Synechococcus sp. PCC 7335: one gene and its partner. Each later gene encodes a partner of the first gene's protein in a complex. Links are inferred from orthologs where the notes say so. Each region holds a gene or a part of one and is shown on either strand. Other genes may lie near its edges. The genes, in order: glmM and cdaA.

Region 1 (6,619 bases):
TGGCAACGTAAGTTCCTTGGCAATATAGCGATCCATGATCGTAATCCGCGGTAGCCAGCTGGCCAGCCTTTGAGTAAAGGTCAAAGAGGCTATAGATTGAGGAAACGTCACAGCTTGAAACCTTCGCCTAAATAGTACTGACGAACGAGCGGATTATCCGAAAGGTCATTGGCACTGCCTGAGGCTAAGATTTCACCTTCGCTCATAATGTAGGCTCGATCGATAATCTGTAGCGTCTCACGGACGTTGTGGTCAGTGATGAGAATACCCATGTTGCGATCGCGTAACTCTGCTACAATCGCCTGAATCTCAGCAACCGCGATCGGATCGACCCCCGCAAACGGTTCATCCAAGAACAAAAATTTCGGTCCTTCTAGCCCTGCTGCTAGTGCCCGAGCTAGCTCTGTGCGTCGCCTTTCACCACCGCTGACTTGAATACCCAGCGAATCGGCTACCTTCTCCAATCGAAACTCTTTGATCAATCGGGCTAGCTTCTCACGACGTAGGTGGTGAGGAACATTTGTCTGCTCCATCACCAGCAGCAAGTTGTCTTGCACGCTCAGATTCCGAAAAATGCTTGCTTCTTGTGCTAGATAGCCAATTCCCAACCGTGCTCGCTTGAACATTTGCAAGCTGGTAATATCTTGTCCATCAAGCAATACCTGGCCTATATCCGGCTGCACCAACCCCGTCGCTATATAAAAAGTCGTCGTTTTCCCTGCACCATTTGGCCCTAGCAACCCGACAATTTCACCTCTATCTACGGATAGGCTTACCCCTTTGACAACTGTACGCCTGCCGTATGTTTTCTGAACATTTGTAAGCACGAGTTTCAAAGAAGAGACCTCGTTAACTGAATTGACATAGAAGTGATTGGATAGACCAAGTTTAGGCGCAGTCAGTCCTCGCTAAGCTGACTTAGATAGACTGACAAACCTTATTCGGAATTAATCGGGCCTAGCTCAGAGGGTAGCTCGTCTGGCGGTGTCGGAACCGAGATTGGTGTGGGGGGAGGCGCTTCACCGGAATTTGTAGGCGCAGGCTCTTCCGGCAATAGATAGACTGCTTCTACCTGACTATTGGCTCCAGGCGTGGCGACAAATCGACCTTCGACAATAAGGTAGGTTATGGTTTCTGCCTGTAAGGTATTTCCTTCTTGCTCTACGTCTACATTGCCGCTAAGGACGATTCGCTGGTCGCGACTGTAGTATTGAGCCTGGGCTGCCGTTGCAAAAATTTGCCGACTAGGGTAGTCGATTTGAACATTGCCAATAGCAGTTACTACACCTGTATTAGAATTTGCTTCTACCCGAGAAGCCTTAAGCTGAAGCGCGTCCCTACCTGTCTGAGCCGTAGCTTTGGTAAACGTATTTGGTAGTATCTTTGGCAAAAACTGAGAGGGTAAAGCGGCAGTTACTAGCGGCAAAGCCAGCGCCACCACGCCTCCGCAAGCTACCTGAGCTAGCCTGCGTCTAACGCGAGGAGCATTAAGCGTGATCTGAAGAAAGTGATGAATGAAGTGCGATCGCCAATGCAGCATGCGTCAGATATAAAGAAAGGTTGACCGAGAGAACCAGAAGACCGAGAGAACCAAAAGACAGTAGGCCAATGACAGTGCTTCTAAAGCCATACTAGAAAAAAATGGCTGTTTCAACAGCGCAGACAATGCCACTATTCATACCTTAAGCTCAAACATATGCTCGTCTAGAGATCTTAACCTCTCTATTTGAACTCACTTTTGTTACTCTCTCCAAGAGTTTGGCGTACCTGGGGAAGAGGAAATGGAGGATCTTCCATCAGCTGAGCAAGTCCTGTTTCGCCCGTTGTCTGCACGAGCGATAACCACTCTACTGCCTGGTCCACTAGCGTCTCGACATCTACGCTTTCATGCTCAGGCTCAAACTTACGCAGGCGATTAATCCCTTCACCTAGCAAGATCGCGCCGCCCCTCCAGTTGAGATTACCCAGATGGTAGAACGCCACTGCTATTTGCAATATTCCCTGATAAAAGGGCTTCTCTATTGTCTCAGCTTCCATCCAAATTGCCTCTAGCGTGTCGTGACAGGCGTAGAATTGGCCACTATTAAATTCGTCTATGCCTTGCTGAAACTGAACGGGATATTGCATAGGAAGCTAAAAGACCTCAGTCGATAGAGCTAACTTAATTGATATTGTGCGAAATTCTGATTGAGTAGAGGGGCATAGTCTAAGTGGTTCCCGTTTCAACTATAGTGGCTGCTACTAGCCCTACGCATCTAAGCTCTGCTGATTTGAGTTCTACATGCTGATACTAAGACTAACGCTTGGTTTCAAAGAAGCTATGTGGATAGCTAGGTGCGAATATGCCCACTAGCCGTGGCTTTCTAGCTGTGGCTTCGAGCATCAGACTTTCGCACTCGAACCTGATGAGACCATTGGCTAGTTTTGGTCTGCTGTTGGTTCTCAGCTTTTGGTTATCGAGGGTCTCTAAATCTGCGCTCAAAAAATTCAATAAAGCATTAAGCGCCACTATTGTGGGTAGCAGTAACCAGTCAATTTATTGACTGAAATTGGTACGTTAGTCGCAGTGCTTAAGTTTAAGGTGATATTCTCCACACTCAGGGAGTATTCACGGTAGGTACTCAGTGACTTTAATAACAGTCTCTTTGGTGTATTGTAGGAGTTTAAAAACATGGTGAGTTCTCAGGTAAAAAGAAATCCAAGCGATCGCCAGCTGCAAGAACAGAGGTCAACTCACCAGAGCCCAATTGCAGCGCATCCATCCTTAGTAGAGCCAGTTTCAACCGGACAGGTCTTTGTAGAGCAGAGCATAGAAGAACAGCCGGGCGCACCTCTACCAAAAACTCACCAGCACTTCCATCTTGTTCCTGCCGATAGGTGTAGCGTTCAGCTTGCGCTTCCTGAGACACCGCTGTTCGGGACAGACGGTATCCGTGGACAAGCAGGTACACTGCTAACTGCACCACTAGCTACCCAAGTGGGCTTTTGGGCAGGGCAGGTGCTGCGCGCTCATGGTCAAACAGGTCCCATTATTCTTGGCCAAGACTCTCGCAACTCCAGTAACATGCTGTCTTCTGGCCTGTCTGCCGGACTGACCACAGCGGGCTTAGAAGTGTGGGATTTAGGCCTTTGTCCGACTGCAGCCGTTGCTCACAGTGCCATTGGAAACGCGGGCGGCATCATGATCTCTGCTAGCCACAATCCCCCGGCAGACAATGGCATTAAGTTTTTCGATTCCGCTGGTACCAAACTGTCGAGCACTATCCAACAGCAAATTGAATCGGCCATACGGGGTCAAAGTCTGTCGGTTGCCAGCTCTACTAGCCAGGGCGCAGCAACCGATATGCAGTGGGGCCGCGCCTATCAACGTCCCGATTTAATCGATCGCTACGTCGATTTTCTGCATCAGCCGTTTCAGCCACATCCTAATCTACGGGGTATGCGGATTGTGCTAGATCTAGCTTGGGGCGCGGCTACTCGCGTTGCTAAGCAGGTGTTTGAATCGACAGGCGCTGAGGTCGTTATTTTGCATGGCCTACCAGACGGCGATCGCATCAATGTAGACTGTGGGTCCACGCATCTAGGTAGCCTTAAAGCTGCCGTCGCTGAGTTAGAAGCCGATATCGGTTTTGCTTTTGATGGAGATGCTGATCGCGTCATGGCCGTCGATGGCCAGGGCCGGGTAATTGATGGCGACTATATTCTTTACTTTTGGGGGCAAACGCTTCAACAGGCAGGCAAGCTACCCAACAACACCATCATTTCTACGGTGATGGCTAATCTAGGATTTGAGCGAGCCTGGCAAAAACAGGGGGGCACTTTAGTTCGTACGAAAGTTGGTGATCAGCACGTTCATGCCGAGATGATCTCGCAGGGCGCGATGCTGGGCGGAGAGCAGTCAGGTCACATTCTGTGCCATCACTATAGTTGGACCGGTGATGGTATTTTGACAGCGCTGCACTTAGCAGATTTGGTTAGGCAAGCAGACTGTTCACTGCCCGATCTTGTTGCTCAAAGCTTTAACACCTATCCTCAAAGGTTGAAGAACGTTCGAGTCGATTGTTCAAGCACTCGGCGCGATTGGCAGAGCTGCGACGCGCTACAAAGCGCAATTACCCGAGCAGAAACCGCTATGGGCGATCAAGGTCGCGTGCTTGTAAGAGCTTCTGGCACAGAACCTTTGATCAGAGTCATGGTAGAAGCTGCTGATGCAGGTACAGTAGATTACTGGACAGACGTACTAGCTGATAAAGTATCGCAGCACCTAACCTAACAACCTGCCCTTCATAACCTGCTTTTTGCGCAGAATTACATACGCCGTGTAAAGAGCAAGTAGTTTTGTTTCTAAAATGGCTTGGCGATACGCAGCGAAAAGATAGAGTTCCTAACTTGTTTCACCTAAGCCGCAGCGACTTTAGCAGCGGTGTAAAGATTTGCAAAGCTGTTTGGCTTCGTGCTATTCCTTGTGAAGTTAGTTTGAAGTTTAATTAAGTAGTCTCTATGGTGGCAACGCTTCCATCCGTTCAGCCTAGCGTTAGGCAGAGCGCTGTTCAATCGCTAATTCACGTTGGTCATCCCAAAAAGGTGATTGTTGTGGGTGATAGCCTAGTCTACGGCTATGGCGATAGTGAAGGGGGTGGCTGGGTAGAACGATTGCGACGAGGCTGTCTAGACCCGCAGCAATCTGGGCCAGTCTTTTACAACTTAGGTATTCGTGGTGATGGTGTCGCCCGGGTTACGCAGCGGTTAGAAAGAGAGTTCTGTAATCGCGGCGAACTGAGACATCGCACACCAGATCTTTTGATCCTCTCAGTAGGCATCAATGATTCTGCTAGAACAGGTCGGGCCAAGGGACGGCTCATGAGCAGCCCAGTCGATTTTGCCCAGTCGCTCGAACAACTATTAATTCAGTCTAGACAGCTCTGTCCAGTTCTGTTCGTTGGTATGGTGCCTGTGAACGAAGCGGCTATGCCGTTTGCTGATGTTCTATATTTTAGTCGTACAGACCAGCAGCACTATAACCAAATCACTCGCCAGCTGTGCGAAGCGCACCAGATCCCGTACCTAGATCTCTTTGAGCAATGGAGCCAAGAAAGTGAAGCCTGGATACGCGATCGCCTTTGTAGTGATGGTATTCATCCCAATAGCTTAGGCTATCGCACCATCTTAGAAACCGTAAAAGCCTGGAACCCGTTTTCTCAGGCGATTCGATAGCTGTTCTGTCTACAGCTATCGAATAGGCAGTTCGGGTTTATTCCACTAGGCTTTGAATGTTTTGGTGATGCGCTTCATGGCTTCTTCTACATTCTCACGGCTGTTAAAAGCTGAGATCCGAAAATAGCCCTCGCCGGCTGCGCCAAAGCCTGATCCGGGCGTGCCCACAATATTGCAAGCATTTAGCAGCTTATCGAAGAAGTCCCAGCTGGTCAGTCCGTTGGGTGTCTTCACCCAGACATAAGGCGCGTCCACCCCGCCGTAAACTTGGATACCTGCTGCAGTTAGCTGCTCACGTACAATCCTAGCGTTCTCAAGATAAAAGCTGACTAGTTCCTGCGTTTGCTGCTTTCCAGCCTCAGAATAAACTGCCTCTGCGGCCCTTTGCACCACGTAGGATACGCCATTGAACTTGGTCGATTGACGGCGATTCCACAGCCCCCAAATCTCTATGTCCGAACCATCTTTAGCCTTTCCCTTCAAAGATTTTGGTACCACCGTTAGCGCGCAGCGGGTACCGGTAAAGCCTGCATTCTTAGAAAAGGAGCGAAACTCAATGGCGCACTCACGTGCTCCTTCTATCTCATAGATCGAATGTGGAATTGAATCATCAGTAATAAACGATTCATAGGCAGCGTCAAACAGAATAATCGAGCCGTTGGCTTTGGCATAGTCCACCCAGGCTTGAAGCTGAGCTTTCGTCATGGTCGCGCCAGTTGGATTGTTGGGCGAGCACAGATAGATCAAATCGACTTTATTTGAAGGAATATCAGCTGAAAAATCATTGTCAGCGCTAATTGGTAAGTAGGTGATGCCTTCATACTTACCGCTGTCGTCGGCCTCACCTGTATGTCCAGCCATCACATTCGTATCTACATAGACTGGATAAACCGGATCGGTCACTGCAATACTGTTGTCATCACCAAAGATATCTAGGATGTTACCGCAGTCACACTTAGACCCATCCGAGATAAAGATTTCTGTCGCGTCGATATCGCAGCCGCGAGCTTGAAAATCGTTTTGGGCGATCGCCTCTCGCAACCATGGATAACCCTGCTCGGGGCCATAGCCTCTAAACGAAGCGCGATCGCCCATCTCATTGACGGCCTTAATCATTGCGGTTCGGCAAGCCTCTGGTAGCGGCTCAGTCACATCTCCAATGCCTAACTTAATAACAGGTGCATCAGGGTTTAGCTCCGTAAAGGCCCGCACTCGGCGGCCAATTTCAGGAAATAGATACCCTGCTTTTAGTTTGAGATAGTTATCGTTGATCGTAGTCATAGAAATTCGCGCATCTGTAATAGGCATCTGGATCTTACCAGCCGCCCTACGACCCGTTCATCCTTCACCCGGTTCCCCCACTCACTAGTTCCTCACTCACTATTAGTTTGCCAATGCTCCACAC
Region 2 (6,498 bases), 490 kb from region 1 along the record:
GACTCAAAGACGAGTCTGGACTTGATTTGTGTCGCCAGTTGCGCAATGAGCAAAACCGCGTGCCAATCTTGCTGATGATGACCCACAACGAGCTAAGCGATCGCGTTGCCTGTCTAGAATCGGGCGCGGATGATTACTTTCTATCGCCGTATCGTAGCGATGATTTTATCAATCTCGTCAATACTTACCTAAAACCAGAAACCACCAGCAGCGAGCAACTTAGATTCGCTGATATGGTTCTAGACGTTAGCCAACGGCAGGTTCTTCGTGGCAATCGCATAATCGAACTGACGATGAAAGAATTTGAGCTGTTGAAATATCTCATGGAACATCCGCGTGAGGTGCTCACTCGCAAGCAGATATTAGAAAGCGTATGGGGCTACGACTTTATCGGTGAGTCAAACGTTATCGAGGTTTACATTCGCTATTTGCGGCTCAAGATGGATGAGGAGGGTGAGAAGCGCCTGATCCAGACGGTGCGTGGTGTAGGTTATGTTTTGAGAGAGACCTAAGGGGTAGTTAGAAGGAGTCGTTAGTAGAGCTAATTAATATGAGTCAAAACGATGGGTACCGAAATCTTCAGCGATCCCAGATTTCACTCAGGCAGCCATATACTCGATGGGCTGTTATCGTTGCCGCGTTTGTCTTGTGTCAAACAGTCTTGGTTAGTTGCTCTATGTCCGATCCAACCCCAAATCAGATAGCTAACGAGACCTCTAGTCCACCCTCGGACGAGCCAGTCATCACACTCAACGGCCCAGGGCAGCTGCTACCGGTCACTGCGATCGCCCAGATACAGGAAGAAACTTTCGAGATAGAAGTGGCTAGAACCTCTGCCGAGCAGTCTTTGGGACTAATGTTTCGATCGGCTTTACCCGACAATAGGGGGATGCTCTTTCCCTTTGATCCCCCCAGGCGAGTGAGCTTTTGGATGAAGGACGTACCAGTAGCGCTGGATATGGTGTTTTTGAAAGAAGGAGAGGTAGTGGCGATCGCACCAGAAGTTCCTCCTTGTCCTGCTTTGCCTTGCCCTTCGTATGGGCCTAATGACCAAATCGTCGATCAAGTATTAGAACTACGTAGCGGTCGTGCTGCCGAAATCGGTCTGCAAGTTGGCGATACCGTTTATATCGAAGCGTTACCGGGCTACAGCCTCTAATAGACCTCGAAGGTAGGCAGAAAAATGTGGACTCGGCATCGGCCAGCTTTCCTTTGCTGGCAGCGACATCCTCTTCACCGATATCAATGAGATACTAGCTACCCTCACGGGTGTAAATACAACCAGCTTAAGCAACACTTAGTTCGTGCTGGTCTAGATAAAGCGCAGGTGCGGAAAGTCTAGAAGGTGCTTTGGCCTCTGAAGAAGGTACGCAAGTGCTGGGTAAAAACTAGGCAAAAGCTAGAAAGTGCGAGCGCAAAATTCTACATCTGCGTAGGAACGCGCTCAGTATCGCTTGCGAGAGTGTTTATTAGAATCTTCTTGACTTCTGGCAATTACGTATAGCAATGCGCGGATGCATACTCAAAGAGAAGGCCGCGCCTACGGCAATCGCTATGCACCCTGCATTGTGCAACAAGGGCTGTAGCCTTTCGTGGTGCAGTAAGCAAAGTGCGCAAGGCTATAGTGATCGAATAGCACGCCGTTCCATACGAAAAACGACACTGGTAGGTTTGCAACAAATAGCCCCTTTTTACCCAACCACTAGCAGGCTACTGTTCAAGAAGCTTTCCTACGTATATCAGTAAAGGCTGTATATCAATAAAGGCGCTGAACTCAATCGAGCCGCCATTTTAACGGCTGAGCGCTAAAGACGACTATTTAGCTACTTCAGGGCCAGCGGTTAGAGCGGTCCGCCTCTAATTCCTCTTTAATTGTCCGTACATATTTCTAAAGAAAATCTTAAGACGTGCTTTAGAGAGAGGTGTTTTTTGTTCGATCTACCGTAGGATTACTGAACTAAACACAAAATCTTTTTTTCTTAATCGAATCTAGGGATCAAGGAAAAGGGATTAATAAACCTTGAATAACCCCGCTTCTACCGATTTATGGTTTCGAGAGACGACACGAAATTAGTTCAGTTCTTGCACGAAGAGCTTGCAATTCCTTCTACCTCTATCAAGCAGGCACTACAGCAGTCCAAACAAGATTCTGCGCCGCTACCAATGGTGCTTTGGCAACAAGGCGTACTTACGCTGCAACAGTTAGAAAGGATATTTGACTGGATGGAGATAGCGTAGGCTAGAGTGAGGTGCTCGCTCTTTGTCTAGATAAACGTTAGTTAAAATCACATTTCTGGATTCAATAAACTAATTGACTTTTCCAAAACGGCGTTCGCGTCGCTGAAAGGCTTTCATTGCTTGGTGAAACTCTGATGTATCGAAATCGGGCCAGAGCGTATCAGTAATGTAAAATTCCGAATAGGCGAGCTGCCATAATAGGAAGTTGCTAATTCGCATCTCACCACTGGTACGAATCAGCAAGTCAGGATCGCTGATATCAGATGTATACAAATGACGGCTAAATAGCGACTCGTCAATATCTTCAGGGTTGAGATGGCCTTGTTTCACTTGGGTCGCGATCGCCCGACAAGCCTGTAAAATTTCCTGCCTCCCGCCGTAGTTTGTCGCCACTGAAAAGCGAATACCATAGTTTTCCTTCGTCAGTGTTACCGCACGGTCAATCTCCTTTTGAAGCGTTTCAGGCAACGCTAGCAAATCGCCGACAAACTCAATGCGAACATTTTCCTCCATCATTTCCTGTAGCTCCTGACGAAGCACTCGCTCGAATAGCGTCATCAGGAAATCGACTTCCTTGGTAGGGCGTCCCCAGTTCTCAGTAGAAAATGCATACGCCGTCAGTGCCTCTACTCCCCAGTCCCGGCAGCAGCGCAACAGCTTTTTGAGCGTATCAACTCCTTTTCGATGGCCCATGATCCTAGGGAGCCCTCTACTTTTAGCCCAGCGACCGTTGCCATCCATGATCACCGCCACATGAGAGGGCATCTGGCCCTGCGCTAAGTCTGTGGGCAGTCGTGAAGAATCTAAGGCTTTAGCCGTCATTTCTTTTCCTGAGGGGTAGGGCTAGGAAGTTTTCGCCTGATCTTGCGCTTAAGAGTATTCAAAAAGCGGATAGCTTTCATACTCAACCGCTTACCGAGGCTGCGAAGCTGCGGTGCAACCGTATCGGCATCAGCAGAGGGAGAAAACTTCTCCATCAACAATTCTTTCAGTTTACTGCTGGTCAGGGGCCGATTTAGCGTTCCTTTCTCAGCGACAGAGATGGAACCCGTTTCTTCAGAAACTACCACACACAGGCACTGCTCCACCCGTTCGGTGATTCCCATTGCTGCACGATGTCGGGTACCTAGCTGTCTAGAGGCATCCCGTTCAGAAATAGGCAAAATCACGCCTGCTGCTAGTATGCGCGAGCCTCGAATCAAGACGGCCCCATCGTGCAACAACGTCGTTGTCTGAAAAATAGTTTGCAGCAGCTCTCTTGAAAGTTCGGCATTAAGTCTGACACCCGGCACTGAAAAGTCGCTTTCTTCAATCGGCTCATCGGTTTCTAGAATCATCAGCGCACCTGTGCGATTTTGAGAAAGCCCTTTCACTGCCTCTACTAGCTCATCAATCACGCTGTTTGCGGTAGAAAGATGGCTTTCTTGTCCGATAAAAAGCTGCGCGACTTCCCCTTTGCCGATGGACTCTAGTAGCCGCCGAAAGTCAGCCACTAACATCACAGCTAGCGAAACAGAGGCGCCTAACAAAATCTTGTCCATGAGGAAGCTCAGCACCCTAAGGCCCACCACTCGGCTGAGTAGTGTGGCTGCCATCAGGAGCATTAGTCCTTGTACCATCCACATCGTACGGCGATCGCGAATCACCGATAGAACCGTGTAGACCAGCACAAAGACTAAAACAATATCAATAAAGGTGATATACAAGAGTCAGACCGATTTCACCGGGTTGTGCTGTTCAATCCTCGTATACTACTGCGCCAGGGGGGTTACTGTGCGGCAGGTCTAAGCATATCTGGTAAACAGTCATGACTCATCAAATCGGCGTAAGTTTCTCGGCGTAAAATTAGATCCGCCTTACCCTGATTGACGAGCACAGCCGCCGGACGAGGCACCCGGTTGTAGTTAGAGGACATGCTGTAGTTATAGGCGCCCGTTGCAGGGATCACTAGAACCTCGCCCGATTCGAGCGTAGGTAGATAAGCCGAGTGAATGACCACATCTCCAGATTCACAGTGTTTTCCGGCTAGCGTGACTGTTTCACTCAAAGGTGCAGACATTTTACTAGCTGCAAGAACACGATACACCGACTGATAGGTAATCGGCCGGGGATTATCAGACATCCCACCATCGACAGAAACATAGCTACGGATGCCTGGGACGCACTTCTGCCCGCCCACTGTATAGGCGGTCACACAGGCCGAGCCAATCAGCGATCGCCCTGGCTCACACAGCAGCTTGGGATAGGGCAAGCCACTAGCTGTACAGGCCGCCGTCATACTTTCACAGACGGTCTTAGCCCACTCGTCGATACTCGGGGGATCATCAGACTCTGTATAGCGAATACCCAGACCGCCACCAATATCAATTTCTTCAATTGAAAGACCGTATTGACGAGCGCTTTGAAACCAGCGCATCATCACATTAGCCAAGTCACGATGGGGCTGCAGCTCAAAGATCTGTGAGCCAATATGAGCATGCAAGCCAATGCAGTTAATGTGCTCTGTTTTGTTCGCGATGAACTCAAAGACTTCTTCTAGCTGATCTGGGTCAAAGCCAAACTTGCTGTCAATATGGCCAGTCTGAATATATTCATGGGTGTGACATTCAATACCTGGGGTCAGACGAACTAAAATTGTGGCTGTTGTCCTAGCGTCTTTGGCGATCTGCTCAAGCGTCTTGAGTTCGTGCCAGTTATCAACCACAATCCGGGCATCGGCATCGAGTCCGAGCTGAAGCTCCTCAATAGATTTGTTGTTGCCATGAAAGTAGAGCATCTTCCCAGTAGCCCCCGCGGCGATCGCAGTGCTAATCTCTCCACCAGAGACCACATCAATAGCAATTCCTTCTTGAAGCGCGATCGCACACACTGCCAAGCAGTTCCAAGCTTTGGAGGCATAGACAATCAGGGACTCGCCCGGATAGTGCTCTTCAAAAGATTGTTTGTACTGCCGGCAGGCCGTCCGTAGCGTTTGTTCATCTAATATATAGAGAGGCGATCCGAACGTTTCGAGCAGCTCTACCACATCGCAGCTACCCACTGTCAGATGGTCTTTATCATTAACGTCTGCAGTTAGAGGTAAGAGGGTTTGATTAGGCGATGTATCAGCAGCAACCTCTAACAGGTATTGCCGGCTAGAAACAGGAAGGTTTGAAGGGGTGGGCACTGCTGAAATCGTGGAGACCATGAGAGAGCAAGAGAAAGTAGAGGCTATCTAATTCAGTGTACAGTTGACGGCTAGGTAGACAAACATTGATTTGGGAAGCGCAATCGCGATTGCTTCACTCCTCAAGCGTGATCCGCTCAAGCACGCTTATTTTTTAGCTTAATTTCTTAGCTTGTATTTTTTAATTGTGGGCTTTAGCGTAGAACATGATCGTAATCGCGGATGAAAGCTTCGTCTATCTCTTTTAACTCAAGGCCTAAATTAGACCCTGTCTTGAGCTGCCTACCTATGGTTGCAGCTGATATCTCAGCTGTCCTTGCCCTTGACCAGCGGTGTCTGGGAGGATTATGGACCCGATCAGGATACGAGCGCGAGCTAGATAGCGAGCACAGCGATTTACTGGTGCTAGTGAAAGCAAGCAGCGTCGAGCCGATCAATTCTCGACTGACTCAAACATCTCCAAAGCTAGTTTCTACAACAGAGCCTGACGATGCTCACACGCCTCAGACGAGTATCCAATCTAACGTCGATGCCCAAATTAGTGCCCAGAGCAATACCTTAATCAATACCCAGATTACTCCTAGCAATCCTAGTAGAAAGGGGCAGCAAGTAGAGCTTTTGGGAGTAGGCTGCCTATGGGCAATTCTTGAAGAAGCACATATTACAACACTGGCTATTGACCCAAAATATCAAGGACAGAAACTAGGACTATGGTTGCTAGCCCAGCTATTACAAAAAGCATATAAACGTGGCTTGACCCGGGCAACCCTAGAAGTTCGAGCAACAAACAAACGGGCTCTATCGCTCTATCAAAAGTTTGACTTCAAAGAAGCAGGTATACGCAAACGCTATTACGCTGATGGAGAGGACGCTTCGATTCTGTGGCGAACTGGACTACAAACTAAAGACTGCTTGGCACAAATAAACCGCTATCAAATGCAGGCAACGGCACAGCTAAGAAAGCAAAACTATCGCTTCTACACAGAAGATTTTCAACTCATCTAAGCTCAGGCTACGTACACCAGTTATCTACTTAGCTCTATAGCCATCCGGTATAAAAAGCGAAAAGCTGCACTAGCGGTCGAACTAACCCG

Evidence for each region.
Region 2: the proteins of glmM (region 1) and cdaA are in contact, whole or in part, in a crystal structure (PDB 7OJS), measured with the Bacillus subtilis proteins. The link is inferred for Synechococcus sp. PCC 7335 from one-to-one orthologs.

What each region holds. Positions count from the first base shown.
Region 1 is NZ_DS989904.1:1,458,797-1,465,415, forward strand. What follows is about bases 2,008-4,972. They hold glmM (phosphoglucosamine mutase), read left to right. Parts: upstream 2,008-2,671; coding sequence 2,672-4,273; downstream 4,274-4,972. Other genes in these bases: S7335_RS06500 (DUF309 domain-containing protein), read right to left, coding at 2,008-2,127; S7335_RS06515 (GDSL-type esterase/lipase family protein), read left to right, coding at 4,501-4,972. Outside these bases: S7335_RS06485 (LptF/LptG family permease), read right to left, coding at 1-111; lptB (LPS export ABC transporter ATP-binding protein), read right to left, coding at 108-836; S7335_RS06495 (LptA/OstA family protein), read right to left, coding at 938-1,540; more of S7335_RS06500, read right to left, coding at 1,723-2,007; more of S7335_RS06515, read left to right, coding at 4,973-5,214; S7335_RS06520 (LL-diaminopimelate aminotransferase), read right to left, coding at 5,260-6,495; S7335_RS06525 (HAD family hydrolase), read left to right, coding at 6,609-6,619. UniProt on the Bacillus subtilis protein: Catalyzes the conversion of glucosamine-6-phosphate to glucosamine-1-phosphate. Glucosamine-1-phosphate is used for cell wall biosynthesis.
Region 2 is NZ_DS989904.1:1,953,340-1,959,837, reverse strand. What follows is about bases 2,001-4,844. They hold cdaA (diadenylate cyclase CdaA), read right to left. Parts: upstream 3,945-4,844; coding sequence 3,057-3,944; downstream 2,001-3,056. Other genes in these bases: lysA (diaminopimelate decarboxylase), read right to left, coding at 4,007-4,844; S7335_RS08575 (isoprenyl transferase), read right to left, coding at 2,308-3,060; S7335_RS08580 (DUF2949 domain-containing protein), read left to right, coding at 2,047-2,238. In the rest of the region: response regulator transcription factor NblR, read left to right, coding at 1-512; S7335_RS08585 (DUF192 domain-containing protein), read left to right, coding at 677-1,159; more of lysA, read right to left, coding at 4,845-5,425; rimI (ribosomal protein S18-alanine N-acetyltransferase), read left to right, coding at 5,693-6,409. UniProt on the Bacillus subtilis protein: One of 3 paralogous diadenylate cyclases (DAC) in this bacteria, catalyzing the condensation of 2 ATP molecules into cyclic di-AMP (c-di-AMP). Upon expression in E.coli leads to c-di-AMP synthesis.